Regions from separate parts of the Paenibacillus intestini genome, predicted to be linked through region 2. Evidence: predicted binding sites of a transcription regulator. Region 2 holds the regulator's gene; each other region holds the start of a gene.
The links. Region 2 encodes LexA, which represses DNA repair genes until DNA is damaged. Its sites were predicted from a motif close to CGAACATATGTTCG; they were not measured.
Positions count from the first base shown of each region.

Region 1 (10,242 bases), on a different contig from region 2:
ATAAGCGATCTCAGCGACCCCTTCATTCATCAACTGTCTGAATATGACGTTGACGGAATGCACCACCTCAGCACGACTACGGAAATTGCGGGCAAGGTCGATTCGTTTCCCCGTTCCCGTTGCTATCCCTGTTCTTGTACCATTCTCTCCGTTGTTCTCCGTATCCACATGAATACTTGGAGTATAGTTACGATACTTGTTCATGAACAGGCCGGGTTCAGCCAAGCGAAAACGGTAAATGCTCTGCTTAACATCACCGACCATAAATCGGTTACCTGGATTCTCTCTGGAGATCAGCCTAACGATATCCTCTTGAACCGTGTTGGTATCCTGGTATTCATCCAGCAGTACTTCATCAAAACGTGCACGATATTCCATCGCCGCATCCGAAGGCATCGAATGTCCAGGTGTGGAATCCTCATGGCGCAAAATGTGCAGACAATAGTGCTCCAGATCGTTGAAATCCACTTGTCCGCGTTCCTGCTTCGCCTGAAGATAACGCTCGCCAAAGGTGCTAACCAGACGGGAAAGCTCCTGCATCAGCGGTGCAGCTTGTTCCAGCTCCTTCCAGAAGGAGAAGGCACTCCTTCCAAAAAGTGAACCTTTCAGATCGGCAACAGCCTTTTTGGCCGTTTCCCGCAACTCCTTCACCTGTTCCTGCAGCCCAGGATCGGTCTGATTTTTTTTACAAGGCTTCAATTTGCCAAATGCAGCTGGCTGGAACACCTCAGGCAACCTATCCCAAGGCATGACCTCAACAGCGGATAAAAGCTCTTCAACCATCGCCAAATCCTCTTTGAGTGTCTCCGCATAAGGTGCAGGACCCTCCGGTTGCAACGAAATCTGAACCCCTTGCCGCAACAAACCCGCCGCCCCGCTCAAAGCGAGAGCCGCATCCCGTAAAATGCTCTGTACCCATGCCGATTGCCCCAGTGCCTCTACACTTTCCACCTGAAAAGCTTCACCCATCTCCATCAGCCAGTGATCTGGCCAGGAATGGCTTCGCGAGAAATCGTATAAACGCTGTACTAGCCGGTGCATTGCATCATCATTTCGCTCTCCACTGAACCAGTCCACCAGTTCGCGAAACGTACTGCCCTCGTCTTCTCCGCCATACTTCTCTTCAAACAACTCCTCCAGCAATTCCTGACGAAGCATCTCAGCCTCATTTTCATTCAGAATTCGAAAAGCCGGATTTAGCGGAATCTGCTGATAATACTTGCGAATGACTTCCATACAAAAGGAGTGCAGCGTTGTAATGGATGCTCGTCCAAGCAACGACAACTGCCTGCGCAAATGCTCCTCCTCCGGTTGCTCCTCAAGCGCACGCTCCAGCGCTTCCCGAATACGCTGTTTCATCTCAGCCGCCGCCGCCTTCGTGAACGTGGCTACCAGCAAGCGGTCCACGCTGAATCCTTGGGAAGGGTCTGCGATTTTGCGAATAATCCGCTCCACCAGAACAGCCGTTTTTCCCGATCCTGCAGCCGCGGCGACCAGAATATCTTCTCCATGTTCAGCAATGGCGCTCCACTGATCATCACTCCAGAAGCTGCCTTCCGGTTTAGGCATATGCATCATAACGTTTCCCCCTCCTTGCTGTGAGACAACATATCCCAAACTTGCTGTTTGCCCGGTTTGGACAGCAGTTTATAGTCGTTCCCCTCAATATTTTCATCAAACTGACAGAGTGATTTATATGAACAGAACGTACAGGCGATCTCCTGCTGTATCCGATACGGTTCAATGGCTGTATCTCCATCTGTAATACGAGTTCCAATCTCACGAATATTGCCGCGAACAGCAGCAAGCAGCGTATCCCATTGTTCTGGCGTCGCGACAGCAGCACTGCTATAAAAGCTGCCATCTGCTTTTAATGCCACCGGAATAATGGTGGAATGTCCTTTATCAAGGGTATTATCCATTTGAGCAACAGCATCACGGTCAGCGAGCAGCAAACCCTTCATTTTAAAACGTTTCAGAAGTTCTTGTTCTGCCTGTTCCGATGTCATGCCGTTTGCGGATTGCAATAGTGGATTATGCACATGGAAATAGAGGGTGCCTCCTGGCATCGCCGTTTCCCCTAACCACTCTTCAGCAGCGCTAAGCAACACCTCCAGATAGGTGAGCATTTGCAATGATAGCCCGTAATAGACTTCATGAAGCTTGAGATCGGTCTGACTTGATTTGTAGTCAATTACTCTTAACAACAGACCGTTCTCTCCTTCAGCGACATCCACGCGGTCGATCCGGCCGACAATCTCCAGTACACACCCATTCTCCAGTTCAAAACGCAACGGCGGCAAAGGTTTCCCTGGACCAAAATCCAGCTCCAATCCAATCGGTTCAAAACTACCGCGTCTGGACTGTTCGCCCAAAATAACGGATGCCCGGCTGACGATATCTTTTAATTTGCGGAAGATATACCCATAACGCTTTGTGCTAAGCAAAATTTCTCCTTGGAGTTGCGGAGCGATCTGCTCCACCGTCTGCTCGGCTTCCTGGCGACATTGTTCGGGTGTCAGACTGCCCCAGCTCCGATTTTCCTCACGCAGGCGCATCGCCAGTTGACTCAGTGCAGCATGGAATAGTTGCCCGATATCCGGAGCTTGGAGGCGATATAATTGCCGATCCTTCAGCTTCAGTCCATGTGATGCAAAATGAGAGAATGGACAGGCTACAAACCGCTCCATCCGTGAAACACTCGTTCTCACCTCCGTACCGTACAGCCTGCGGCTGGTCGAAGTATCCAGTCGCCGCGCACGGTTACGATAAAAGACAGAACCCAGCAACCGCTCCAGCTGAGGACGACTCGCTTCCCGGTTCACATGCCAATTGTAGACGGCCCACCATATTTCAGGAATGTCTTCTCCTCTACGCCATCTGCGCAATTGTCCAATCAGCATGGAGAGGCTTTGTTCTGGATGAATCGCGTAAGAGAGGTGCACGGATTCCAGATCCGAGACGGGCGGCTGAGCAAGCAAAGGCTGCTCTTGCAATCCAAACATTTTGCGTACATGGCGCACAATCTCGGAAGGGAGTAACGACTTACCCTCATCATCTGCGACAGGATAGCTCAGCCATAACTGCTTGCTGGCAGCGGTCAGAGCGGTATAGATGAGAAAACGTTCATCCAGCATCAGTCTCGTTGCACCAGGTCCCAGACCCATACCTCTCTCTGTCAGCAACAATCTTTCCTGCTCCGTTAGTACTCCGTTGTCCTGAGGGATCGCTGGCAATTCCCCATCAACCGCCCCAAGAATAAATACATATTTCATATCACGCAGACGAGTACGATCCATCGAACCAAACAGCACCTGGTCAAGGGCCGGGGGAACAAGCCCCAGCTTGAGCTCAGTCAGTCCTGTCTCCATCATGCCCGCAAACAAAGTGATGTCCAGGCGTTCATTGCCCATCATATCGACCATCTGGTCAAGAAGATCCAACACGGCCCCCCACATTTGACGATGCTCTCTAGAACGCTCCGGGTCTCCCTGCGCCTTGGCTTCAGCAGACATCTGATCCAGCTTATGCGCAATATCTGCATCCTCTAACAGTCTGAATAATGCCTCACACTGAGCAGTAGCCGTTTTTGCTTTTTTCATTCGTTTCTCAAACGTGCCGAGTGCCGACGTAATCAAGGTTCTGCAGCTTTCCATCAGCGATAACACCGCATCTCGTCCTCGGCTTCGTTCTTCCTGTGCATTATCCTCCAGTGAGAGACTCGGCACATATTTCCACGGCTTTCCATCGTTCCACCGATATCCATGAATACCGCAAGCAAGCACGTAGTTCTCCAGCTGATCCATATCCTCACGCGTGATGGAACCATCGAGCGGAAGCAGCAGATCTGTCTTGACACAGCGAAAAACATCCTCATAACGCCAGTTACGGCGGACGATATCTAATGCAGCACGAATAAATTCGGATAATGGATGATGTAACTCACTTCGTCTTCGGTCCAGAAAGACCGGAACATCATAATCCCTGAATAACGGTTCCGCAATATCAGCATAGGTCTCCAATCCGCGAACCAATACCGCCATATCCCGATATCTTGCTCCTTCTTCTTGGGTTAGGCGACGCATCTCACGTAGTGCACCCTCCAGCTCTGCCCGGCGATTCTCCGCAGCCATCAAGCGTATACCTGAATCCTCACCCTGACTTCTCCAGCGAATACGCCGATCAAAACCGGCCTCCAGATGGGCAAGCCCTGGCCGCTCCTTGAATCTCGGCAAGACTTCATCATGGAGAACAGTTGTATCGGCAGACACACCCAAATGTTCAGCCATTCCTTTGAGACGCACATATGCACTTGCCGTTGGATAAAATAATTCAAGTTCCCCAGGGAGCACACCTTGTTCGTACGTGCGATCAAGCGTCAGGGAAATCGTTACTGACGAAGCTTGTAACATGAGCTGTCCTATTACACTCATCTCCTGCGGAGTGAATCCATGGAATCCGTCAATCCAGACCTCGGCCCCCTGCAACCATGTACTTTCTGGCAAACGACCTGTCAGTTCATTCAGTGTATCTTCATCATCTATATATAAATCCGCCAATTCCTGCTCATAATCATGGTAGATCAGATTCAAATCATGGAGCTTATCCTCCAAAATAGGTGAGGCCGATGCGATGCTCCACGTTGCAAGCCCTTCTTCGAGTGCCGAAGCATGAACTTCATAACGTTTAAACTCACTATATAAATTAGTCAATTCCCCGATAAAACCAAGCTGGCTTCCTGAAGCAGCAAACAGTCTCAGTTCTTCTTTCCTACGCTGAATGACTTTATATAAAAGCATCTTTTTGCCCTCGGCTCCGATCGGAACGCGAGCAGAACCGCCAGCCTCCTGCATGATGCGATAAGCCAGACGACGAAATCCAAGAACTTCGGCACGCATCGTACCTTTGATATCTCCCGAAGATACCAACGCCTGCTCTGTCCGGAACGAGCTTTGTTCGGGAACGAGTAAAATCAACGGTTTTCCTTGGGGCTCCTGTCTAAGCAGAGATGTGATTTCTCGGGTAATCAGTGTGCTCTTACCACTGCCTGCCCGGCCAATAACAAAGCGTACGGACATGTGTCATCCTCCAAACTGCACGTACAAGATTTTAATTTCCAGTATACCATACCTTCTCCGCTTCGGAACATACGTTTGCCATGATCCACCTAATAAGAACACAATATGGCTATTAAAAAGAGCCGCCGCCTGTTCAATACAGCCAGCAGCTCCCTATGGATTGACGTTTATTACCAAACTCGGTGACAGATACGCCTAGTATTTGTTTTCAAGTTTACAATTTCGTTAAATGAATTCATGCTCTACAGCCTTCTGTAAGGCCTCGAAAAAATCCCGGTTTCTCTGGCTATATCCAGGCTTATTCAAAATCTCAAATGTACGTTCGATCCCCTTTTGCACTAATGCCTGATCATTGGTTAGCAATCCGTAGCTTAAAATCGTTACGCAACAGTTAAAAAGATCACCCGTAGGCCAGTGATGCGGTCGTTTGGTCAAATATTCATCAACAGCAACAGCTTGATCTATGCGCGGCAGCAAATACTTGCTTTCAGCTTCTTTGAATCTGTCTGCTGTTTGCTGGGCCGCTTCTTGTATATTTTCAGAGGAAACAAGAACAGAATGTTTTTGCTGTGTATACCTTTCAACACTATTGCCGAAGCCGACCGGAGCATTTGAGATCAACGTTATTTGATGCTTTTCAAGAAAAGTACGTAAACGTTCAGTGGCAGCTTCATAACGGCAGGCCATGATTGTATATACAGCATACGGCGGTTTTGAATGACCAAGATGGCTATGTAAGCTCCAAACTACACCCGGCTTAACATTTTTTTTGAACGTATAGTCCGTCGGGCTGGAATCAGCCTCTCTATGTTCTACATACCCTTCCGGTGCAATGAATTTCCCCAATTCAGTATAAAATTGTTTTCGAATACCTTCTTTTAAATTCCTCATATCAATGTACGCCTGCTACGTCTATAATTACGCGTTTCAAATAACATACCCGTAACCATAGCGAGCAGACCTCCTCCTTTTTTCAAACTAAATCCTGCGGTTGCCAACCTAGATATAAATGAGTCGGGATGAAGACTGAACACTGTATCCTTTTCAATCAATAATATAAGCTGTTCGCCAAGAGCAAGCTTTTCTTCATCAATAAAATACCCTATAAGATGGACTTTTTAAAGTGTCTATCTCACAGGGTACATGTGTCATTCTATAAATAGAGTATTCTTAATTTTTTTTGCTTCTCACTTCAAAAATAGCGAATTTCAGGTAATGCCCTTCATCTACGCCCAAAATTTGCGGGTGATCCTTACCGGCTGCTTTCCAGTCGATTAAACGTAATACCTTACCTGCATCTTCAGCTGCATCCGCAATCGTTTCCAGGAAGAGGTCAGGACGCATGTGGTAGGAACAGCTTGCGGTTACCAAATATCCACCCTCGTTGACCAATTTCATGCCCTGCAAGTTGATATCCTTGTAGCCGCGGCATGCCCCTTTGACAGCTGATTTTGTTTTGGCAAAGGCAGGTGGATCAAGGATAACGACATCAAACGTTTTTCCAGCACTGGACAACGCTTTGGAAGTATCTACCTTTTGCTCAGATGCTCGTGCTCGCGCATTGCGCTCATCAAGTCCTTTGACTTGCTCACGCAGATATTGAAAAGCGTCGGCTACCACGAATTCGACCCGATCCGTGAATCCATTTAGCTCCACATTCGTTCGCGCACTCTCGATCGCATGCTCGGAAATATCGAGGCAGGTTACTTTTTTCGCTCCATATTTGCACGCATTCAGCGTAAAGCTGCCGGTATGAGAGAAACATTCAAGCACGGTGGCACCGTCCCAATACGGGAAAGTAACCACTTTGCCACCCTTGTTCACAGGCAACAGCTGTTCTGTTCCTTCATGCTCGACCTGTTGCACTGTGATGCCGCTTTTGTACCCCCAGCCTTTCATCAATGGTTCAATGGCAGCCCGGTTTTCACGCTGGTCGAAGAAGTAACCTGTTTTCTGTCCTTCCACGATATCCACCTTGATAAGTAGCCCATTTTCAGTCACAGTCACATGACGCGGGCATTCCCCATAGAGTGGTCCTTTGATCTGCTCCAGGCCTTCGAGTTCACGGATCGATACATCACTGCGCTCAAAGATACCTTCCGGCTGCATCACTTCAATGAGAGCCTGGACAATCGCTTCACGGCAACGGTCCATACCTAGTGTAAGGATCTGCACAACTAAAATGCTACCAAACCGGTCAACGATCAATCCAGGTAGGAAATCAGCTTCACCATAAACAAGACGGTAGGCTTCGCCATCCTGAATGAAGCGTTCCCGGTGACGCAGACAGTCATGGAAACGAGCCGCAAAAAAGGCGGTATCCATCTGTTCAAACTCCAAAGGCTGGTACGAGACTACACGAACGGTAATCTGGGAAGCCGGATTGTAATACCCTGTCGCCAAGTAGCGACCTTGATGATTCAGTACATTGACGATATCACCCGGTTCCGGGTTGCCGTCTACGGATGCAATTTCATTATTAAAAATCCAGGGATGCGCATGTTCCAGCCGCTTTTTGCGGCTTCGTTCCAGTGTTACGGATGGCAAGATTGATCCACTTCTTTCGTAAGTTAGTTGAAAAGATAGGTTTGGGCGGCAACGAGACGCTCCAGGAACGAATTGATTCTACGATCGCTGTTGTCCTCGGATTTTTCTGATTCCCTTCTCCAAAGGGAAAATCCGAGGACAAGCCTATGCTTCCGATGTAGCTTTCTTTCAGAAAGCTTTCAGGCGAGCGCTTCGCTTCTTCGAATTCAATTTCGTCCCCTCCGCTACGTTTGCCGAATCACCGTACCTTTTGAATTGGGGGCTGGCAGTTTCAATTCCTCTTGTGCTTGTCATGCTTGTCTCTGCTTCCTCATAGGATAAGTGATAAGGAATGGGACGGGAGGAATGATTCGGAATGTTCAGAGAAGTAATTCTGCCTCTGTTATATGGGCTTATAATCTTTTTTGGCGGTATGAAGCTGATGGAGACAGCGCTACAGCGCATGGCGGGACCGATGCTGGCAGGCTGGTTAAACCGAGCCACTTCTGCCCCATGGAAGGGCATGGCATTCAGTGCAGGCGCGACCGCTCTACTACAGAGCAGCACTGCCGTAACGGTACTCACCATAGGACTAGCTAATACGCGCTTAATTACCTACGGACGCACACTCGGCATTATCTTGGGAACCAATATTGGAACTTGCTTAACGACAGAGCTTGTCGGTCTGCAGATCGGACGTGCCTCACTGCCGTTGTTGCTTATATCTCTAACAGGCTGGGCTATTTTTGTTGTCCTAGGTGAACGCAACCAGATTGCTCCTGAACGTACTCGCCGTACTTTAGCGACGATCCAATTCAACTTTCTTGCAGCAGCAGGTTTTGCTCTCGTCATGACGGGCATTCAAGTCATGCAATCCATCGCCGTTCCACTTCGGAGCATGGGTGTATTCCAATGGTTTCTGGAGCGTTCGACCGATAGCCTATGGTGGGGTTTTCTTGCCGGTGCGTGCTTGACTGCGCTGATTCACAGCAGTGCCGCAGTTATCAGCATGGCGATTACACTAGCAGCGACAGGCGTGCTACCTGTAGAGATCGGCATCGCCATTGTGATCGGGTCTAACGTCGGGACCTGTATCACCGCTGTTATTGCAGCCGCGGGCGGAGCTTCCGCAGGCAAATTTGTAGCAGCCTCCCATGTTGTACTCAACATTGCGGGAGCACTGCTGTTTATGCCGCTGATCAGCCAGCTGCATGCAGCGTCAGCCTGGCTGTCAGCGGACCATGGGGCACAGATTGCGCATGCCCAGACCCTTTTTAACATCATCAGTTCATTGCTGGCTTTACCGTTCTGTTACTTGCCCATCTGGCACAAAAAAACACCTGTGCTTGCCCCGTCGGCAAAGAAACCTGTCGCTTAATAAGTCCTCACGATATCCGCATTATTGGCGACAGAACGTGTAGGTCAGTAGACCATCATTCAAACGTAATGTCATGCTGTTTTATACGTTAATGCCCAGTTTGTTCAGGCCAATGCGCAAAATGTCATCGTTATTATCGTATCCATTCTGCAACTGTTTGGACCATGCCTCTTCCGGAGCATACCAATCCACACCTTTAATCTCTTCGATCTGGGGCTGCAAGTCACCACTTTCTGCTGCCACGAGGTAATAGTGCACTTCTTTGTCCACTGGACCAAACTCGGCATGCTGGTACGTATAGGCAATGATATTAATAGGCTCCACAATGCGGCCCACCATACCCGTTTCTTCCAAAATTTCTCGGAGCGCCGTCTGTTCGATCGTTTCTCCATCTTCCATTTTGCCCTTGGCAAGTGTCGTTTTACCATAACGGTCTACGATGAGCTGGATTTGAATCTGGCCATCCTCAGCTGTTCTGTATACAACGCCGCCTGCTGAAATTTCTTTTTTGTTCATAATGTTTTCCCCCATCTGACTTCAATTTCTTTTCTTGGCAAAGAAGGACCTCATCTCCTCGGGTATTTTCCCCAAGGAAATGAAATCCTTGTACATAGCGCCTGAATTACATCGCGGCGGGTTTCACATTCTCTTCCAGTACACGAACCAGCGTACCTTGGCTTTCATTGGCACCGGCTTCAGTCAACTTCACGCGGCAAACCTTGCCTACCATATCCGGCGTTCCATCGAACACCAGTTGAATGTAGTTGTCACTGTATCCGTGCAACTTGCCACTGCCTTCGCGGCCTTTTGCTTCACCTTCAGGAATAACCTCTAGCACTTGCCCAACGAATTTCTCAGCATACTCCAGTTGCATCTGCTCTGACAGTTCAATCAGCTCATGCACACGTGCATTTTTGATTTCGTCATCCACTTGGTCCTCCATGCGTGCTGCCGGAGTACCTGTACGTTTAGAGTATGGGAATACGTGCATTTCCGAGAAACCGATTTTACGCATCAACTCGTAACCGTTACGATACATCTCATCTGTTTCGCCTGGGAAACCAACGATAACATCGGTCGTGATCGCAACATCCGGCATGGCCTCACGTATACGCAACATTTTGTTATAGAATTCTTCGGTTGTATATTTGCGGCGCATGCGTTTCAGAACAGTGTCATCTCCTGCTTGCAACGGAATATGGAAATGACGAACCAGTTTATCCGAACGTTTGATTACATCCAGCATCCGGTCATCAATCT
Region 1 covers NZ_JAURUN010000003.1:424,318-434,559, reverse strand. The annotation lists gene addA (helicase-exonuclease AddAB subunit AddA) at 1-1,578, opposite strand, end outside; gene addB (helicase-exonuclease AddAB subunit AddB) at 1,575-5,078, opposite strand; gene J2T16_RS11150 (hypothetical protein) at 5,304-5,969, opposite strand; gene J2T16_RS11145 (class I SAM-dependent rRNA methyltransferase) at 6,249-7,625, opposite strand; gene J2T16_RS11140 (Na/Pi cotransporter family protein) at 7,981-8,982, shown strand; gene J2T16_RS11135 (NUDIX hydrolase) at 9,064-9,501, opposite strand; gene mtaB (tRNA (N(6)-L-threonylcarbamoyladenosine(37)-C(2))-methylthiotransferase MtaB) at 9,605-10,242, opposite strand, start outside.
Region 1: a site for LexA is predicted at 5,143-5,156, ahead of addB (helicase-exonuclease AddAB subunit AddB). Genes of this name have one in related genera too.

Region 2 (10,242 bases):
AAGGTAAATTTCAAACTTCTGATGTCAGACTCCTTGACCCGTGGAACATTCTAATGTACAAATATAACATGCAAGCCAAATACGCAGATAAGAAAGGGAGAGGAATCATGAGTTATACAAAAGAAGACATTCTCCGCATCTCCAAAGAAGAAAACGTACGATTCGTTCGATTGCAATTCACCGACTTGCTGGGAGCGATTAAAAACGTTGAGATTCCTGTAAGCCAGTTAACGAAGGCTTTGGATAACAAAATGATGTTTGATGGTTCTTCCATTGAAGGTTATGTTCGTATCGAAGAATCCGACATGTACCTCTATCCGGATCTTGACTCTTGGCTTATTTTCCCATGGGTATCCGATAATCGCGTCGCACGTTTGATCTGTGACGTATATCTGCCAGACGGCAACCCATTCCCAGGTGATCCACGTGGCATCTTGAAGCGAAACCTGAAGGAAGCCGAAGAAATGGGATTCACTTCCTTTAACGTTGGTCCTGAACCAGAATTCTTCTTGTTCAAAACGGATGAAAAAGGAAATCCAACAAACGAACTGAATGACCAAGGTGGATATTTCGACCTTGCACCAACAGATCTTGGTGAAAACTGTCGTCGTGATATCGTTATTACACTTGAAGAAATGGGATTTGAAATCGAAGCTTCTCACCACGAGGTAGCTCCTGGTCAGCATGAGATCGACTTCAAATATGCGGATGCATTGAAAGCGGCAGACCAGATCCAAACCTTCAAACTCGTTGTTAAAACGATTGCACGTCAGCATGGATTACATGCTACGTTTATGCCAAAACCATTGTTCGGTATGAACGGTTCCGGTATGCACTGTAATCAATCCTTGTTCCGTGGCAATGAGAACGCATTTGTTGACGAGTCGGATGAACTGGGCCTGAGCAAAACTGCACGTCACTTCATGGCTGGAACGCTGAAGCATGCACGTGCGTTTGCAGCAATCACTAACCCGACTGTGAACTCATACAAACGTCTTGTGCCAGGTTACGAAGCACCATGTTACGTAGCATGGTCTGCAAGTAACCGTAGCCCAATGATCCGTATTCCTGCTTCACGTGGTCTGAGTACTCGTGTTGAAGTTCGTAACCCGGATCCAGCTGCTAACCCTTACCTCGCTTTGGCTGTTTTATTGAAAGCAGGTCTGGACGGAATCAAACGTGAGCTTTCCTTACCAGCTCCGATTGACCGTAACATCTACATCATGTCAGAAGAAGAGCGTGTGGAAGAAGGCATTCCTAGCTTGCCAGCTGACCTGAAAGAAGCATTGAACGAATTGATCCGCAGCGAAGTCATCTGTGATGCTCTCGGCGACCACGCCCTGGCTCACTTCTACGAGCTGAAAGAAATTGAGTGGGATATGTACAGAACACAAGTCCACCAATGGGAACGCGATCAATATATCACGTTGTACTAATACCAGAATCCCTTGCGCCATCTGGCGTAAGGGGTTTTTCTTTTTGGGGATAAATAATTTCTGGATGAACTAAAAGGTGAGTGCCCACAAAATGCCCGCATCCAATAAGATGCAGGAAAAATGCAAGAATAGCGCTCCTCATGGGAGCGCTATTCTTGCATTTAATTTACTCTATTGAGGGCTTTCTAGCAGTAGCTACTCTATTTTAATAAACTCGACACAGGGGCATTAAAATAACCCCATTTTGTTTGTTTTGTTCGTTAATAGCTTACATGAAACTTAAAAAGGATGATATAACTACCATGGTTTGCACTTACAACTGTGAGCCCAGGTCGAATAGGAGTCACCAAAAAATCAGGGCCAATATCACAAGCGCCATCACTATAGATTACATCATAAGTATAGCCACTATACCACTGACCAGGTTGGCCTACTTTTGAGTATCTTACATATTTCTGTGTTGCCTGAATCGTAATACTTTGTGAAGTTAATGAATCTTGAGAAGAAGGTGAAAGCGGCAGCAAATGATGTTGGAACAGCGACGATTGCCACAATAACAGTTAAAGCTCCAAGTGAATACATTTTCTTTTTCATACAAATACCTCCTAATATTTGTAATGAATTGGTAAAACTTTACTCTTTAAAACTACCATATTATTAAATGTAAAATAATATAATTTGTCACATTGTTTACTATATTTATCCTCAGATCACATCCAAACATATATGAAGATAAAATAAGAAAGTCCAAAAATTTATATTTGTGCAAAGTAAATAGTTATATTATTGTGAAATCTCTAAATGAAAACTAAACTCAAATAAGAACATGGAGAGTCAGAAATATGATAAATTCTATGTCTGAAAAATTCATAAAAGAGTCAAGAACATACAAGCAATCGCTGAAAAAATAAAGAAGTATGCGTCATGCTTTCCACTTATTTTGTCTTTTGACATCTGTCTTGTTTCAAAACTATGTTGATAGTTTCATATATAAAAGATATAATTAATTTGATTTTGGACAATATAATTTTTATAAATTAATTGGAGATGATATTTTTGGAACACCAAGCGAAACAACTTGTGACTACACAACGTACGTTTTTTAATACAGGACAGACTAAACAAGTGGAGTATCGGATTCAGGCTTTGCAAAACTTGAAAGAAGGGATCGAGAAGTACCAGCAACGTATTCTGGATGCGCTTCGTGCTGATCTCAATAAATCAGAGGCTGAAGGATATGGCTCGGAGATTCGCATTGTATTGGGTGAATTGGATTACACGCTGGAACATCTGCGTGAATGGGCTACACCACGTAACGTTCCAACGAGCTCTGCAATGCCAGACGCGGCTAGTACGATTTACCCTGAGCCTTATGGAGTTGCTCTGATTATTGCGCCTTGGAATTATCCGTTCCAACTGGCGTTTGGGCCGCTAATCGGTGCAATTGCTGCAGGGAACTGTGCTGTGATCAAACCTTCTGAGCTTACACCAGCGACGTCTCGTTTAATTAACGATCTTATCCAGGACATATACCCTGAGGAGTACATTGCTGTTATGGAAGGAGAGGTTGAAACGAGTACAGCACTGCTTAATGAGAAATTCGATTATATTTTCTTTACAGGCAGTACGGGGGTCGGTCGTATTGTCATGAAAGCTGCAGCAGAGCACTTAACTCCAGTGACGTTAGAGTTAGGCGGTAAAAGTCCAGCCATTGTGCATCGGGATGCTGATCTGAAACTGGCAGCACAACGTCTTGTGCGCGGTAAATTTCTGAATGCAGGGCAAACCTGTGTTGCACCGGACTATTTAGTAGTAGATGAACAGGTACATGATCAACTCATCGAGGAAATCAGAGCCGAGGTTCGCGATAAATTTGGGGATGATGTGATGCAAAATAAGGATTTTCCTCATATCGTTAACACACGTAACTTTGATCGTTTGAATGCTTTCCTTACGAATGGCAAAACTTTAATGGGAGGGCGTTCGAATCGGGATCAGCTTATGATTGAACCGACTGTTCTTGGCGATATCGATTGGGATTCACCAGTAATGCAGGAAGAGATCTTTGGACCTATTCTGCCCGTATTTACGTATCGTGATTTGAATCCAATGCTCGATGAAATCGCTCGGCGGCCTAAACCACTCGCTTTGTATTTATTTACTGAAAATGAAGCTTTACAGGAGCAGGTATTAAATCAGGTTTCTTTTGGTGGAGGCTGTATTAATGAGACTCTATCTCACATGACCTCGCATTATTTGCCATTTGGGGGTGTGGGAGAGAGCGGTATGGGTTCTTACCATGGACAACAGAGTTTTGAAGTATTCTCGCATCACAAAAGCATTCTTAAACGCACTAAATAATCTCTTGTTCAGCGCATGCACTTATTAGAGTAGTTGGTTAGTAAATGATATGCCCCAATTATTAGAGTAAAAGAAAGAGGTTGTCCTGTTGATCAGGGCAACCTCTTTCGTATTCTATCGGGTAGAACGTATTAGCAATTTAATAAACCAATATGCATTAATGAATATCGCGGAAAAGACCAATGACCTTGCCTAGAATACTAACGTGTTTCAACCGCAACGGTTCTAATGTAGCATTTTCCGGTTGAAGGCGAATGTGATCCTTTTCCTTATAAAAAGTCTTCACTGTTGCTTCATCGTCCTCAGTCATGGCAACGACAATGTCACCATTATCAGCGGTTTGTTGCTGACGAACGATTACATAGTCTCCATTAACAATACCGGCTTCAATCATACTGTCCCCAACAACGGAAAGCATAAATACTTTCTGTTCTCCTACATAATGTGTAGGAAGTGGGAAGTAGTCTTCAATATTTTCTGTTGCCGTAATCGGCACACCAGCTGTTACTTTACCCACGACCGGAATTCGTGCAACGCTGTGGGCGAACTGATGAGAATGCTCAGACTCTTCCTGGCTTAACAATTCAATCGCTCTTGGTTTGGTTGGGTCACGTCTGATTAACCCTTTCTTCTCCAAACGATCCAAATGTCCATGCACTGTGGAACTGGAAGCCAGTCCAACGGCTTCGCCAATTTCTCTTACGGAAGGAGGATACCCCTTCAAACGGACTTCATTTCGTATAAACTCCAGGATAGCCTGTTGCCTGCTGGATATCTTCGACATACCGTATCAACCCCATTTTAGTAACGTTTGGGAAAATTATAACATAGAACCTCCGTTCGTACAAACATAAGTTCTAAAGAAATCATATTATTTCTACTTTTTTCGATTCAGACTCATTAGTTTTTTTGAAAAGAGAGTTTAATTGTTCACTACGCAAGAATTTCCAATACGAAAGAAGATGTTTTAATGTCGAAAAAAGAGCGAACAATTGTTCTAAAAAAGTCTTGAACAAAACAAATGTTCGTGTTATATTGATTCCAAGAGATAGGAACAAACGTTTGGAGGCGGGGACAAATGAGATATTCTACGTATCAGAGCATTTATAAACCAGTAAATTCAGAAGCTTTAAAGTCTAATATAGGGCAATTCAGAACGTTCATGACACGTCTTAAGTTCTCTAAGGGATTGATTAAGCTGGCAATTGCTTCATTAATTATATTTATTGGATGTAGTACAGTGCTAACTGTCTTTGCTGGTAACGAGAATGATCTACTACCTGGTGGTAAGATTGCTGTATCACAGGGAGAAACATTGTGGAGTATTTCTTTGGAACATAAACCAACGTCGATGGATACGCGTGTATATATAGAAGCAATCAAAAAAGTGAATCAACTTGAATCAGCAACAATCCAGACAGGACAAGTTCTAATTTTACCTCAGTTTGTTAAATAGAGTGCGCATCTATGCAGGTTGGCGCGTACTAACTTGACAAGCCGCCTTTCTCATGTCAAAGTTAATATGACTTTGTATTTTTGGAGGGGACAAGCTTGGATATAGATAGTCTGGTAGCACGTATTAACGAATTGGCTCGCAAGCAGAAATCCACTGGACTATCAGAGGAAGAACTTGCTGAACGTGCCAAATTGAGAGAAATTTACCTAGGTAACATTCGTAGCAACTTCAGACAGCAACTCGATTCAATTGAGATTGTTGACGACGACAAGGGCCAAGGCCACCAAGGCAAACTCAAACATTAATTTACGAAACCTAAACATATCGTTATGATATTTAGGTTTCTTCATGTTAGCTGGGGATGCTTACTATAAGGGGGAACATCGGTTTGCAGTATAATTATGTAAGCCGATACAAGACACATAAGGGGGATTCACATGTCACGGCGTTCGTTCGAGAGAACGGTTCGGAAAAATTCGAAGCAATTGAATCAGCAACGTAAAAAAAGCGGTCAACCAATTACAGGTAATCCAGGTGAGGATGTTTACAAAGGCAGAAGCCTTTTGTTCCCTATCTTTTTAATTGGTTTAGCGTTCTTGTATCTGTTCATGAGTACTTTTTTAGTGAAAGCACCGATGACAACCTGGGATTGGGTCACAATGCTGCTCTATGTATTTTTGGCTGTCATTTTTATGTTGCGCCGTCCTTACGTTAAAATTAGCAGTAATCGGATCATTACAACGAAGGGGAATCGTGAACGATCGATCGGGGTTGACGATATTATCAAATTCCGTTTTGAGCCAGGTACTGTTGTTATTGAACACAACAGTCGTGGAAAAAGATGGGTTTTCACCAAGTTGTTAAATCGTTACGATACAGAAGCGATTACCGAGCGGTTGTTGAAATTTGCAAAAGCACACCAGATTACCGTAGAAACGATTGATAAGTAATTAACGTGTAAAGGGGCAGATGATCGGAATGGCGTTAAAAGCGATTATGTTTGACCTGGATGATACTTTATTATGGGATGAACGGAGTGTACGAGAAGCCTTTCATGAAACTTGTCTAATTGCTGCAGCAGAAACAGGTGTTAATGCTGAGGCACTCGAAGAGGCTGTTCGTAATGAAGCACGTGAACTATATGAATCTTATGAAACGTTCCCTTTTACCAAAATGATTGGAATTAACCCTTTTGAAGGACTTTGGGCGAACTTTACGGGAGGAGAACAGCCGGAATTTCGTCAGCTTGAACAATTGGCTCCAATTTATCGCAAGGAGTCTTGGCGCCGTGGTTTACTAAAGCTGGGTGTCGATCATGATGAGCTTGCAGAGCGCCTGGCCTCTCAGTTTGGTGCAGAACGTAGATCGAGACCTCATGTATATGAAGAAACGATGGAAACGTTGCGCCATTTGCAAGGTAAGTACAGATTGTTGCTTTTGACTAATGGATGTCCTGCTTTACAGCAAGAGAAACTTGATGGTGTTCCAGAGTTATCTCCTTTCTTTGATGAGATTATTATCTCAGGTAGCTTTGGTAAAGGTAAGCCAGATCCATCCATTTTTGAGCATGCGCTAAGTAGACTGGGTGTTCAACCAGAAGAAAGTATGATGGTAGGCGATAAGTTAACAACAGATATTCGTGGTGCGTTGTCTTCAGGTATTCGTGCAGTATGGATTAACCGCGAAAACAAAACAAATAATGAAAGTTATTCACCGAACCACGAGATTAAACATTTGTCTGAATTAGAGGGGCTTATCGCAAATTTTTAAAATCATAGATGACATAAAATCTTCGCCCAAATAGCTATTCATTTAACATTGGTTATGACATGAATGATCGTTTGTTCATGTATCGTAACCAATGTTTTTTTGTTTTAATACATTCCATATAAGAGTGTTTTTAATGCATTGTTAGGGGCGATTATTTAAATTTTTAATGAAAAGTTATTGAAATTAAAAAAAAGCTGCTTTAGAATACAACTAACATACTAGTATGACTAGTTTTTATTTCTACAATATTTCGAGAGCATTCACTGATCAACTACAAGTACATTTTCAGATGCATGAAAAAAGAAAAGGCGAATGATTTAATGGCCATTTTGTAAGCGCTTTATACAATGACTGATTCAATTTAACGACATTCAAGCAATGCATGCTCAGTCAGGTTCACACGTTTGCATATGCTTGAGTGTACATATATCCCAAATTGATACCGTTTACATTTTTGATTTTGTAGTGGAGGTGAATCGAATAGACAGGTATCCTTTGCAACACGAGGGAGAGAAAGACTTGTCAAACAGCGATTAAAGCATTTTTAATCAAGCATGGATCGGAGTGAATGACACATGAAGTCAGAAACATCTAAGGCAACGATACCGATGATATCTTCACGTAAAGAAAGCAAGTTGCGAACAGCTACCATATTGATTCGTAAAGATTGGCAGTTGTACTCGCTACTAGTTCTTCCCATCATTTATCTGATTATTTTCAAATATGGCCCGATGTTAGGCAACATAATCGCCTTTAGGCGATTTGTACCGGGTGGCAGTATTTTTGGAGAAACCTGGGTTGGATTACGATACTTCAAAATGTTCATTGAGGACCCAACGTTCTGGCGAGTTTTTAGTAACACACTTATGCTCGGCGGGCTTGCGTTGTTATTTACGTTTCCCGTGCCGATTATTTTCGCACTGATGCTTAACGAGGTGAAGAGCAAACGATTTAAAAAATTTGTGCAAACAGCGTCGTATCTGCCTCACTTTCTATCGATTGTTATCGTAGCAGGTATGATTCTGCAATTAACGGCAGTGAATGGTTCGATCAACGGTCTGGTTGCATTTTTTACTGGCGATAACATTCCATTCATGCAACGTGCAGAGTGGTTCAGAACCATCTATATCTCTTCTGAAATCTGGCAGGGTATGGGTTGGGGAGCTATTTTATATCTGGCAGCACTAACTACGATTGATGAATCTTTGTATGAAGCAGCACGAATCGATGGAGCGAATCGCTGGAAGCAAACGATACATGTAACCATTCCAGGCATTTTGCCAACGATTGTTACGTTGCTGATTTTAAACATGGGGAACTTCCTGGCTGTAGGCTTTGAAAAAATCTTGCTTTTGTATAATCCGCTTATTTATGAGACTTCCGATGTAATTTCGACTTATTTGTATCGTGTAGGTCTTGAATCGAGCAACTTCAGTTATGCAACGGCCATTGGTTTGTTCGAATCGGTCATTGGACTAACTCTAGTATTCACTGTAAACGCTATCTCACGCAAACTGACACAACGAAGTTTATGGTAAAGGAGGAACACCATGCAGGAATCACGATCATACAAGGTATTTAAGGTATTTAATGTAACATTCTTGTTATTTATTGTTTTTATTACACTATATCCATTCCTGAATGTTGTTGCGCAATCCTTCAGTAGTGAAGCGTACATTAACTCAGGTAAGGTAAGCTTGTTCCCGAGAGGGTTCAATGTGGAAACGTATAAAACCATTTCGAAGGACAACATGTTCTGGTTGAACTATAAAAATACGATCATTTACACTGTGGTGGGGACTTTAATCTCAATGTTTATGACGACGATTTTTGCTTATGCATTGTCCAAAAAAAGATTGATGGGACGTAAATTTCTGACCATGTTTGCCGTGTTTACGATGTTTTTCAGCGGGGGTCTGATTCCTAACTACGTACTCATTAATTCCCTTGGTTTTAATAACACCATGTGGGCACTGGTTGTCCCAGGTGCAATCAGCATATATAACATGCTCATCATGAAATCCTTTTTTGAGAACATGCCAGAAGAGTTAGAGGAAGCAGCCGCCATTGACGGGTTAAACACATACGGTATTTTGCTTCGTATCATTTTGCCTCTCAGTAAAGCGGTCATGGCCACGATGGTGCTGTTCTACGCTGTTGGACATTGGAACTCCTGGTTTCCTGCCTTCTTGTATTTGGACAAAAAAGAGCTGTTTCCGGTCACGATCTATTTGCGTAATATGATTGCCGGGGCAACGAGTGGTGCCACTGCGGGAGCAACCTCTGCGGACAATCTCACTCAGATTGCTGCCAACATCAAATCGGTAACGATGGTGTTAACGATCCTGCCTATTTTAACTATCTATCCATTTGTACAGCGATATTTTGTAACCGGTATCATGTTGGGTTCTGTTAAGCAGTAACCTTTGCACACATAGGTTTGGAAACTAAACAAAAGGGGATGAATGGATTGAAAAGAAAGCCTCGTAAACGGATTGGTAAGATGATTCTGGCAATGACAATGTCGGCTGTACTTGCTGCTTGTAGCAGTGGTGCCGGGACTGGCCCAGATGTTACTGAAGTGGGCACGAAATCAGCCATGGAGAGTTATAAAGTGGGCGAAACATTCAAAGCGACGGAACCATTTAATCTTTCTATTTTGTATAGTGATCATCCAACGTATCCTTATAAAAAAGACTGGCTGTTATTCAAAAAAATATCGGAGATGACAGGAGTTACGTTGGAGCCAACCATCGTGCCGATGAGTGACTATCCACAGAAGCGATCGCTGTTAATCAGTTCTGGCGATGCTCCGCTCGTTATTCCAAAGACTTATCCGGGTGAAGAATCTGCTTTTGTATCTTCTGGAGCGATTCTGCCGATCAGTGATTACATTGATTTGATGCCAAATTTCAAGGACAAAATTGAAAAGTGGAAACTTGAACCTGAACTTGAAGGACTGCGTCAGGAGGACGGCAAATATTATGTTTTACCGGGATTACATGAGGAAGTATGGCCTGATTATACTCTGATCATAAGAACAGATATTTTTAAAGAAAATAATATTGCCATTCCAACAACTTGGGATGAACTCTATACCGCAGCCAAAAAATTAAAAGAAATCTATCCGGACTCCATTCCATTTTCAGACCGTTTCAAATTCAACAGTACACTTGGCATTGCAGCTACGGGTTTTGGGACTAAGGCTGGATGGGGATA
Region 2 covers NZ_JAURUN010000001.1:284,615-294,856, forward strand. The annotation lists gene glnA (type I glutamate--ammonia ligase) at 108-1,436, shown strand; gene J2T16_RS01240 (hypothetical protein) at 1,845-2,030, opposite strand; gene J2T16_RS01245 (aldehyde dehydrogenase) at 2,493-3,797, shown strand; gene lexA (transcriptional repressor LexA) at 3,955-4,581, opposite strand; gene J2T16_RS01255 (LysM peptidoglycan-binding domain-containing protein) at 4,876-5,253, shown strand; gene J2T16_RS01260 (DUF896 domain-containing protein) at 5,349-5,558, shown strand; gene J2T16_RS01265 (hypothetical protein) at 5,691-6,203, shown strand; gene J2T16_RS01270 (HAD family hydrolase) at 6,232-7,023, shown strand; gene J2T16_RS01275 (ABC transporter permease) at 7,632-8,561, shown strand; gene J2T16_RS01280 (carbohydrate ABC transporter permease) at 8,574-9,446, shown strand; gene J2T16_RS01285 (ABC transporter substrate-binding protein) at 9,494-10,242, shown strand, end outside.

Region 3 (10,242 bases), on a different contig from region 2:
AAGATGAACCGCCTCTGCCAGTGTACTCAGGTCATTTTTACTTATATCCGGCCTCTACGTTGTACTTCAACGCTATAGACCGTGTGTAATCATTAGTCAATGATTTCAGCAGTGTCGCCATTGCGAGCGCCTGCTGCATTTGCTTCATCTGTATCGATGTGCATATCCAGTGCAAAGGAATCGGATACACGAGCCAGTACATTTTCAAGTACCAGACCACGACCCCCACCCAAGCGAACTTTCAACATTTGTTTGTCCTCAATGCCCCATTTTGCTGCATCGGACGTATGGAAGTGGATGTGACGAGCCGCAACGATAACACCTTTGTCAATCGTTACTTCGCCAGCTGGACCTTTGATTGTGATTCCAGGTGTACCTTCGATGCTACCAGATTCACGCACAGGTGCTTTTACACCGATCGCAAAAGAATCCGTCATGGAGATTTCCAATTGTGTTTCTGGACGAACAGGTCCGAGGATACGCACTTTATCAAACTGTCCTTTGGAACCAATGACCGCTACGGTTTCATTGGCAGCGTATTGTCCGGGCTGGGACAGAGGTTTAAATTCAGTCAGTTCATAACCTTTGCCGAACAAAATGTCAACGTGCTCTTGGGATACATGAATGTGACGGGCGGATACGCCCACAGGTACTGTTTTACTCATCGTAAATTCACTCCTTGTTTATCTATGGCCTGTAGACAGGCTCTTAACAATCCAAGTGGTATTATACTCCTTTTTACTGTGAAATGAAAACAAACTGATGAAAATTCATGAAATACACTTATTTTCGCTAATTCATTTCCATTTTGGGACACTTATTTTGAAAAAAGTGAGATTTATTACATCCTCTTTCTTTCACTTGCATGCACTAGTCCACCCTCTGGCAAGTGTTCCCCGAGATAACGTATTGCATTCCCCCATAACCAACCATGCACTAGTGCTTCGTCATAATGCTTCAACAGTATTTCTGTCAGCTTTGGATAACATCCAGCATGCTCCAAATCCTGAATTTTGGTTGAGATCCCGTCAAAATCTGATCCCATCATCAGATGATGAGCCCCGCCTAGCGAACAGATCTGTTCGATGTGTGGTAGCAAGTCCTCTATTCGCACTTCATCCGCTTCTTTGACAAACCAGGGTACAAACGTCAGGCCAACACGTCCATCTCTCGCAACTATGGCCTGAATCTGGTCATCCTTCAAGTTACGTATATGCGGACATACGTTATAGCTGTTAGAATGCGAGGCTATGAAAGGACGTTCGCTCAGATCGGCCAGTTCCCAGAACCCCTTTTCCGATAAATGAGACACATCCAAGAGCATCCCCATCTGATTACAGAGACGCACCAGTTCCTTGCCTTTCTCTGTCAGACCCGCCCCCCGCTTTTCCATAATGCCGTCCGCAGCCCAATTCGCATGATTCCATGTAAGACCAACGACGCGTACCCCCATCTGAAAACACAATTCCAGATAAAACAAGTTTCCTTCCAGCCCATCGACACCCTCCAATGTGATTAGGCCCCATGGAGCGGTTTCCACTTTCGTTCGCAAGTTTGCTACCTGTTCACGCCAAAGCAGTGTCTTGACCCCTCCAGAGCGCTGTGCGCTATGCTCTACCTTTTTGCGGTACAACTCCAGCTGTCCCATCACATGTTCAAACTTGCCTCTGCCCAGCACTTCGGGTAAATAAATCGCTAATGCCTGCAGCTGAACACCACCTTCTTGCATGCGTTCCAGATTGACATCCAGTTCGGAAGCCTTCTCAAAAGAAAGTTCAGGTTTCATCAGCAGTTTACTCAATGCATCACAATGAAAATCAGCGATACGCTGGCCTGTTCTCGACATAGCCCACCCTCCCCATAAAGTATAATTACCCATTTTCGCTCGATTCTTTTGTAAAATAACGCAAAAAAACCTGTCTACTTTATTCGTAAACAGGCTCATGCGTACGTTCAACTCATGTATTATCTGGGCTCCACAATCAGCTTAATGGCCGTTCGGTCCTCACCGTCAATCACAATGTCTGTAAAAGCTGGAATACAAATCAGGTCAACTCCGCTTGGTGCTACAAATCCCCGGGCAATCGCTACCGCTTTAATGGCTTGGTTCAGTGCTCCTGCTCCAATTGCCTGCAGTTCAGCATTTCCACGTTCACGAAGAACTCCTGCAAGAGCGCCGGCTACAGAGTTAGGATTGGACTTTGCTGAAACTTTTAATACATCCATGGTAAGTACCTCCCTGGGAATGTTGAAAGTTTGTTTCCACTTACTAGATGTTATTCGCGGGAGGAAAAAAAATTCCTTCTTTTTAGCAGGGTTTCCGGGCAAAATGGGACAATACCCTTATTCCATGCGCCACTCATCTTCCATTAAACGTATTTTCTCAATCCGCGTAGCCGCACCAGTTTCTTCGTCAATATCCACGATTACGCCATGAAAATGCCATTTGCCGTCATCTACGACAAATCTCACTGGAAGCTGGGTGTAAAATTTACGTAGCACCGCATCACGCTCCATGCCCAGAATGCCGTCACGCGGTCCTACCATACCCGCATCTGTCAAATATGCCGTACCTCCAGGCAAAATACGTTCGTCGTTGCTTTGCACATGGGTATGCGTACCTACAACGAAGGATGCGCGTCCATCGAGATGCCAGCCCATCGCAATCTTCTCCGACGTTGCTTCCGCGTGCATATCCACAAGAATACATTTATAGTCTCTCCGTAGCTCGTCCACAATCTCATCCGCTGCGCGAAACGGGCAATCAATCGCAGGCAAGAAGGTTCTGCCTTGCAGGTTCACGATCGCAAGTTCTTTCCCTTCCCCCTTAACTACGGTATACCCACGTCCAGGTGTACCTGGTGGAAAGTTGGCTGGTCTGATCATACGTGGTTCATCATCTATAAAATCAAAAATATCCTTATTGTCCCAAGTATGGTTGCCAAGCGTAATGCCATGCACGCCCCAGTTAAAAAATTCATTGGCAATTGGACCTGTAATGCCGCGTCCTGCTGCAGCATTCTCACCATTGACAATGATCACATGGGGTTTATATTTCGATTTCAGGTATGGTAAGTTCTCCTTAAGCGCTTTACGCCCTACGTTTCCTACAATGTCCCCAATAAACAAAACTTTCATGATTTATTGCCTCCTCAATTCCTGCATGGCTTATCAACAGGAAAAGTGGCCCACTGAAGCGGCCACTTTTCCAAAATACTCTATTTAGCGTATTCAACCGCCCGGGTTTCCCGGATCACGGTGACTTTGATATGACCTGGATAATCAAGTTCATTCTCGATCATCTTCGTGATGTCACGAGCGAGGCGGAAAGCTTCAGCATCATCGATCTTCTCAGGCTGCACCATGACGCGAACTTCGCGTCCAGCCTGGATGGCGTACGATTTCTCGACACCTTCGAAAGATTCCGAGATTTCTTCCAGCTTCTCTAGTCGTTTGATGTATGTCTCCAATGTTTCGCGGCGTGCACCTGGACGAGCTGCGGACAGCGCATCAGCTGCACCCACCAGCATCGCAATAACTGAAGTTGCTTCGCAGTCCCCGTGATGGGAAGCGATACTGTTGATAACCACTGGGTGTTCCTTGTATTTCTTCGCCAGCTCCACGCCAATTTCAACGTGTGATCCTTCCACTTCGTGATCCAGCGCTTTACCGATGTCATGCAACAAACCTGCACGTCTTGCCAAAGTTACGTCTTCTCCAAGTTCTCCAGCCATTAGTCCTGCCAAATAAGCAACTTCCATCGAATGTTTCAGGACGTTCTGACCGTAACTTGTGCGGAACTTCAGGCGGCCCAGAATTTTGATGAGATCTGGGTGCAGACCATGCACGCCCACTTCAAAGGTAGCTTGTTCACCGTATTCACGGATACGCTCATCCACTTCTTTACGTGATTTCTCCACCATTTCTTCAATACGTGCCGGGTGAATCCGTCCATCCGCCACCAGTTTTTCCAGTGCCGTCCGGGCAATCTCACGGCGAATCGGGTCAAAGCCCGACAGAATAACAGCTTCTGGCGTATCATCGATAATGAGGTCAATCCCGGTAAGGGTTTCAAGCGCACGGATGTTACGTCCTTCACGACCGATAATCCGGCCTTTCATTTCTTCATTAGGCAGCGTTACAACGGATACCGTTGTCTCCGCTACATGGTCAGCCGCACAACGTTGGATGGCGAGTGTAATGATCTCGCGGGACTTTTTGTCCGCTTCTTCCTTCGCTTGCTGTTCAATGTCCTTGATCATTTGAGCCGTCTCATGACGAACTTCCTGTTCTACGTTGGACAGTATGATACTGCGTGCGTCTTCCATCGTGAGATTGGAGATTCGTTCAAGCTCCGTCACCTGGTTTTTGTAGATCATTTCGATCTGTTGCTGTGTTTCATCGATACGTTTCTCTTTGTTAGCCACTTGCTCTTCTTTACGTTCGAGTGATTCCAATTTTTTATCCAGCGACTCTTCTTTTTGCAACAATCGTCTCTCTTGTCGTTGAATTTCGTTCCGACGTTCACGAGTGTCCTTTTCAGCTTCGGCGCGAATGCGATGAATCTCATCCTTCGCTTCCAGCACCGTTTCTTTCTTCAGTGCCTCTGCCTCTTTTTTCGCGTTCTCCACGATTTGTACGGCAGCTTGTTCCGCACTAGAGATTTTAGCCTCTGCAAGAGATTTGCGAATAAAATATCCGACTCCGAACCCAATAACGAGCGCGGCCACAACGAGAATGATCGTGATAGCAATATCCATACTGTTCACCTCCTCGTTGGTTCCTCCAAGGCACTCCTTGGGTCAACTTTTCTGTTTTCATGCCTTACATATGTTTGGGAATAACGAATACTCACGGCGATCCCCCGCCGATTTTCATTTCACATGTACATGATTACATGTACTATCCACTGTTTCCAGTGAACCCATAATCAGGAATGGACTAAATCTGAAGAAACCGAAACCGCTTTTTTGGAAGGAAAAAGGGTTGTCCATTTCTTACAGACTCATGTCCATTTTAGTATTTGACGAAAGAAATTGTCAAGAGAATGCAGTATTGTTAGTCTCCTCGTCTAGTCCCATAACAATGCTTCATCCTCTTTGGCATCTTCTGCCCCATCCTCTTCCATTAAACGATTCATGACTCGGCGCACCAGATCCATGCTAAAACCGCGTCGCATCAAGTACGGGAACGTTTTACGTTTCTTCTCCTGCACGTCTCCTCGAACTTGTTTCCACTTCTTACGGCCAGCTGTTAATGCCGTGTCGAATTCTGCATCTGCACTAACATCATCCAGTACCTCCGCAATAAGTTCATTTGTAATTCCTTTTTGACGCAATTCTTGCCTTATCCACAGTTTTCCCTTCCGCTGTCCCTCCATACGCTGTCTTGTCCATTCCTTGGCAAACAGGTCATCATCGACAAGCTTTTCTTGCTCCAGCCGATCGAGGACCTCTTCAATAATCGGTGCCGCGAACTCCTTTTGCTTTAACTTTTGCCGCAATTCATGACGTGTCCGCTGCTTAAACTCCAAAAAACGTAACGATTGCACGTACGTCCTCTGGCGTTCATCCGCAATAATGATTTCCTCCAGATCTTTCTTCATAAAAATGTTGCCACGTGTCATCCTGTACTTAATCATCACATCTTCCAGAACCGTAAGCGAATAGTGACCAAATGAAATCCGGTAGCGTGCTTCACGACTCTTCGTCCGCTCTACTCTGGTGATGATAAGTTCTTCATCGTCTGGAAATTGGGAGAACCCATTTAATTCTGCTGCTTCTTGCAATTCTTCGTCATCATCATGCACATTATATTCTTGCTCCTTTTGGCGATATTTCACTATGATCTTCACGCTCCCCTTTGTTTAGGTTACAGATGGCATAGATGCTAACAGCCCCTGTCCGGAATGGACAGAGGCTGTTAGCTGGCGAGAACCAATCCTATTTAGCTTCATAAGCATTAGCACCCGCTTATTACAGGTTTTAGGACGTCAGAATACAAAGTGCCTTCCCCTGTAGAGAAAGATTACTCATTAATTTCGAATAATTCCTGTTCTTCAGCCGCTTCTTTTTCTTGCTCTTCACTCGATGGAGCAGGAACAGCCGTTGTCAAATTGCTGGCTTCACGAATTTTCTGCTCAATCACATCAGCAATTTCTTTATGTTCTTTCATAAACTGCTTCGCGTTCTCACGGCCTTGCCCTAAACGTTCACCTTCATACGAATACCAAGCACCGCTTTTGTTGACGATATCCAGCTCTGTACCGATATCGATGATACTTCCCTCTTTGGAAATACCTTCACCATACATAATGTCAACTTCCGCTTGTTTGAACGGAGGTGCCACTTTATTTTTAACAACTTTAATACGGGTACGGTTACCTGTAATGTCATTTCCCGATTTGATACTCTCAATACGGCGTACATCTAGACGAACCGTGGAATAGAACTTTAATGCGCGGCCACCTGGTGTCGTTTCCGGGTTACCAAACATAACACCAACTTTTTCACGAAGCTGGTTGATGAAGATGGCAATCGTTTTAGATTTACTGATTGCACCGGACAATTTACGGAGTGCCTGAGACATCAAACGAGCCTGCAGACCAACGTGAGAATCTCCCATCTCTCCTTCAATCTCCGCTTTTGGTACAAGCGCTGCTACCGAGTCAATAACAATGATGTCTACTGCACCACTGCGTACAAGAGCCTCGGCGATTTCCAATCCTTGCTCACCTGTATCCGGTTGTGACAAGAGCAATTCATCAATGTTAACGCCCAGTTTGCTTGCATAATTCGGATCAAGCGCATGCTCAGCATCGATAAACGCAGCTTGTCCACCTACACGTTGGACTTCAGCAATGGCATGCAATGCCACAGTTGTTTTACCTGAAGATTCAGGTCCATATATTTCAACAATACGGCCTTTCGGCAAGCCGCCTGTTCCTAATGCAATATCCAAAGCCAAAGATCCGCTGGGAATGATTTCCACATTCATATGAGTTGACTCACCCAATTTCATGATGGAACCTTTACCAAATTGCTTCTCTATTTGACGGAGCGCCATATCAAGCGCGGCACGACGGTCTGACAATAAACTCACACCCTTTACTGTTTATAATATAATGATACCTTGTTTTAACTCGTTTGCCAAGCTTTTTTTCGAACATACATTCGTTTTTTTGTTCAGGCCGAGGCGCCTCTTCCTCATAGAAATCGATGAAAAAACAGAAAAAGAACCGTAAACAAGGCTGTAAAGCCACATTTTACGGTTCTTCCGTCTACAATCATTATACTTCCTCAATTATGCAAATGCAATCTGCCTGCGTAATCATCAATCAATAGCGACTAACTTTTGCCATAACCGATACAGAATGGCTTTTGCCGAGCGAATGCGAACCGTTTCCCGGTTACCGTTAATCCGGAGTTCATGAATCTCCGTATCCTTCCCACGCTCAGCCAAAGCGATAAACACGAGGCCTGGTGGTTTACGTTCCGAATATCCCGGACCGGCTACTCCGGTAATCGCCAATCCAAAATCAGCATCCCCGATCATACGGATCTGCTCTGCAAGCACTTTTGCCACCTCTGGGCTAACGGCACCTGGTGCATCTTCACCCTCCAGGTAACTGTGAGGCACATTTAACAGCTTTTCTTTGATCTCATTAGAGTAACATACAATGCCACCTTTTAACATCGAGGCACTTCCAGGCACCGAAGTTAAGCTCTGCATCACAAGCCCTCCTGTGCAGCTTTCAGCCGCGCTCAGAGTCAGCCCCATATCAGACATCATTGTAACAATCGTGTACTCTATAGGCACATCCTCGTTAGCGTAGAGATGTTCAGATAAACGCTCACGAATCTGCACTTCCATCGCATCCAGCTTTAGCTTGGCTTCTCCTTCGCTCGGAGCCTTGGTAGACACACGTACGGTTACTTCTCCCTCACTCGCGTAAGGAGCAATCGTAGGGTCTGTCTGTCCGTCAATCAAGTCAAGCAAACGGTCCTCCAGAGCAGATTCTCCAATGCCTGCGAATTTCAACATTCGTGAATAAATCGGCATTTCTTCTGTAAGAGCATGCTGAAGCAACCAAGGTTTGACTTCCTGCTCGAACATTGGGATCAATTCTTTAGGTGGCCCAGGCATAACAACATAATATTTATCGTTATCCGCAATCGCGTTTCCTGCAGCAAGTCCGGTTTCATTCGCCAGAGGGGTTCCACCCTCAAGCACAATGGCTTGGCGCCGATTATTTTCCGTCATTTCCACATTCCGATCGCGGAAGAAACCTTCAATTTTATCCATAGCCATACGGTCAATATGCAACTTCCGATTCAACACTGCAGCCAGTGCGTCTTTAGTCAAATCATCCTGCGTTGGACCGATGCCTCCAGAAAATAAAATAATATCTGCACGGCCCTGCGCGATGCGTATCGCTTCACTAAGCCGATTCTGATTATCTCCAACTACCGTTTGAAAATATACGTCAATCCCCATTGCAGCAAGTTCACGGGAAAGGTATCTGGCATTGGTATTTACGATCTGTCCCAGTAGTAACTCTGTCCCAACTGCAATAATCTCTGCCTTCATTTTGGCTTCCTCCTGTACATATGTGGAGTAGTCAAAGGGCAATAGGATGAGTTCCTATTGCCCTTTGACCCAATGAGTCTTTCATCATTACCCGATTCAGCTTAAATCATTACGCTTTTGATAAATGAAGCAAGTTTTTGTTTTTGATAAAGTAGTCAATTCCAGACCAGATGGTGATCAGAGCCGCTACATATACCGCAATTTCATCGACATGAATACCCGTGTATGAGAAGGGGAAATTGTTCAGCAGTAGCAAAACAATGGCTACAATCTGTACTACTGTTTTCAGTTTACCCCAAGCACTCGCAGCTACAACCGAACCGTCCAACAAGGCGATCTGACGTAGGCCGGTCACGGCAAATTCACGGCTGATAATAACGACTGCAATCCATGAATCCAGCTTACCCATTTGAACCAATGAAATCAAAACAGCGGTAACCAGAAGCTTGTCTGCCAGAGGATCAAGCAGTTTGCCCAGATTGGTGACCATATTGTTTTTCCTTGCAAGATAGCCGTCTATTCCATCCGTGCTTGCAGCAACGATAAAAATAAAAGCAGCAATTAACTGATTATACGGAAGCGTAAAGCTCCCGAGATGTAACGGCTCTGGATAAAACGGAAAATCCACGAGCAGAAACACCATCAAAAAAGGGATTAAGCAAATTCGTGCAAGCGTAATCCGGTTGGGTAAATTCACAAGACGCCCTCCCTTTGTATCCTCCATTACTTCAAACAATCATCTTACATTCCGTATTCATCATCTGAAGCAAGAAATGAACGATTGAAACGTCGACTTATATTTACATAAAAGCCTATGTAGAAACGCAAAAAATAAAGTCTACCGCTCAAACGCAAAACTGCTTTTAAACGCTCCGGTGACTTCCAGAAGTGTACTGCTTTTCACAAAGTCAGCTAACGATGAAGACTGGACTTGATGCATGACTGCCAGCAATGCACATTCAGTATAATATACGTACCAATACAGTGTCAAAAAGACATTTCTGTACAAGAATTTTATTTAAAATTAGTATATTGCAGATCCAGTGGCAAGTTAGCTCCATTAAGAAGTTGCATAACGGCTTGCAGATCATTTTTGCTCTTACCTGTCACCCGAAGCTGGTCTCCCTGAATCTGACTCTTCACCTTCAGTTTGGAATCACGGATGAGGATATTGATTTTTTTAGCCACATCTTGATCAATGCCCTGCTTGAAATTCAAACGCTGGCGAACAGTACCGGAAGAAGCTGGCTCCACTTTCCCGTAATCCATATTTTTCAGCGGAAGCCCACGCTTTGCCATTTTGGATTGTAAAACTTCAATAACCGCTTTTAATTTGGTCTCATCATCAGACACAATCGTAAGAGCATCCTTATCCAGTTTCAAGCTACTTTTACTGCCCTTGAAATCATAACGAGCACCAATTTCTTTTTCCGTTTGCGTAACGGCATTGGTCAATTCTTGCAAGTCCATTTTGGACACAATATCAAATGAATTTTCTGAACTCAAACCAAGTCACCCTTTCAATTAATCATATGTTCTGTAACATTATAGAGTAAACTTCAAGCAAAAGTCTAATTTTAGTCATGTTTACTCATAGAAAAAAGCATTTTTGGAGTACCATTCGGTCACCAAAAATGCTTGCTGGTCGAGCTA
Region 3 covers NZ_JAURUN010000002.1:283,532-293,773, forward strand. The annotation lists gene pduL (phosphate propanoyltransferase) at 93-665, opposite strand; gene J2T16_RS06475 (dipeptidase) at 842-1,846, opposite strand; gene J2T16_RS06480 (stage V sporulation protein S) at 1,966-2,226, opposite strand; gene J2T16_RS06485 (TIGR00282 family metallophosphoesterase) at 2,344-3,138, opposite strand; gene rny (ribonuclease Y) at 3,219-4,760, opposite strand; gene J2T16_RS06495 (regulatory protein RecX) at 5,072-5,842, opposite strand; gene recA (recombinase RecA) at 6,028-7,092, opposite strand; gene J2T16_RS06505 (competence/damage-inducible protein A) at 7,333-8,589, opposite strand; gene pgsA (CDP-diacylglycerol--glycerol-3-phosphate 3-phosphatidyltransferase) at 8,699-9,286, opposite strand; gene J2T16_RS06515 (YajQ family cyclic di-GMP-binding protein) at 9,604-10,095, opposite strand.
Region 3: a site for LexA is predicted at 7,162-7,175, ahead of recA (recombinase RecA). Genes of this name have one in related genera too.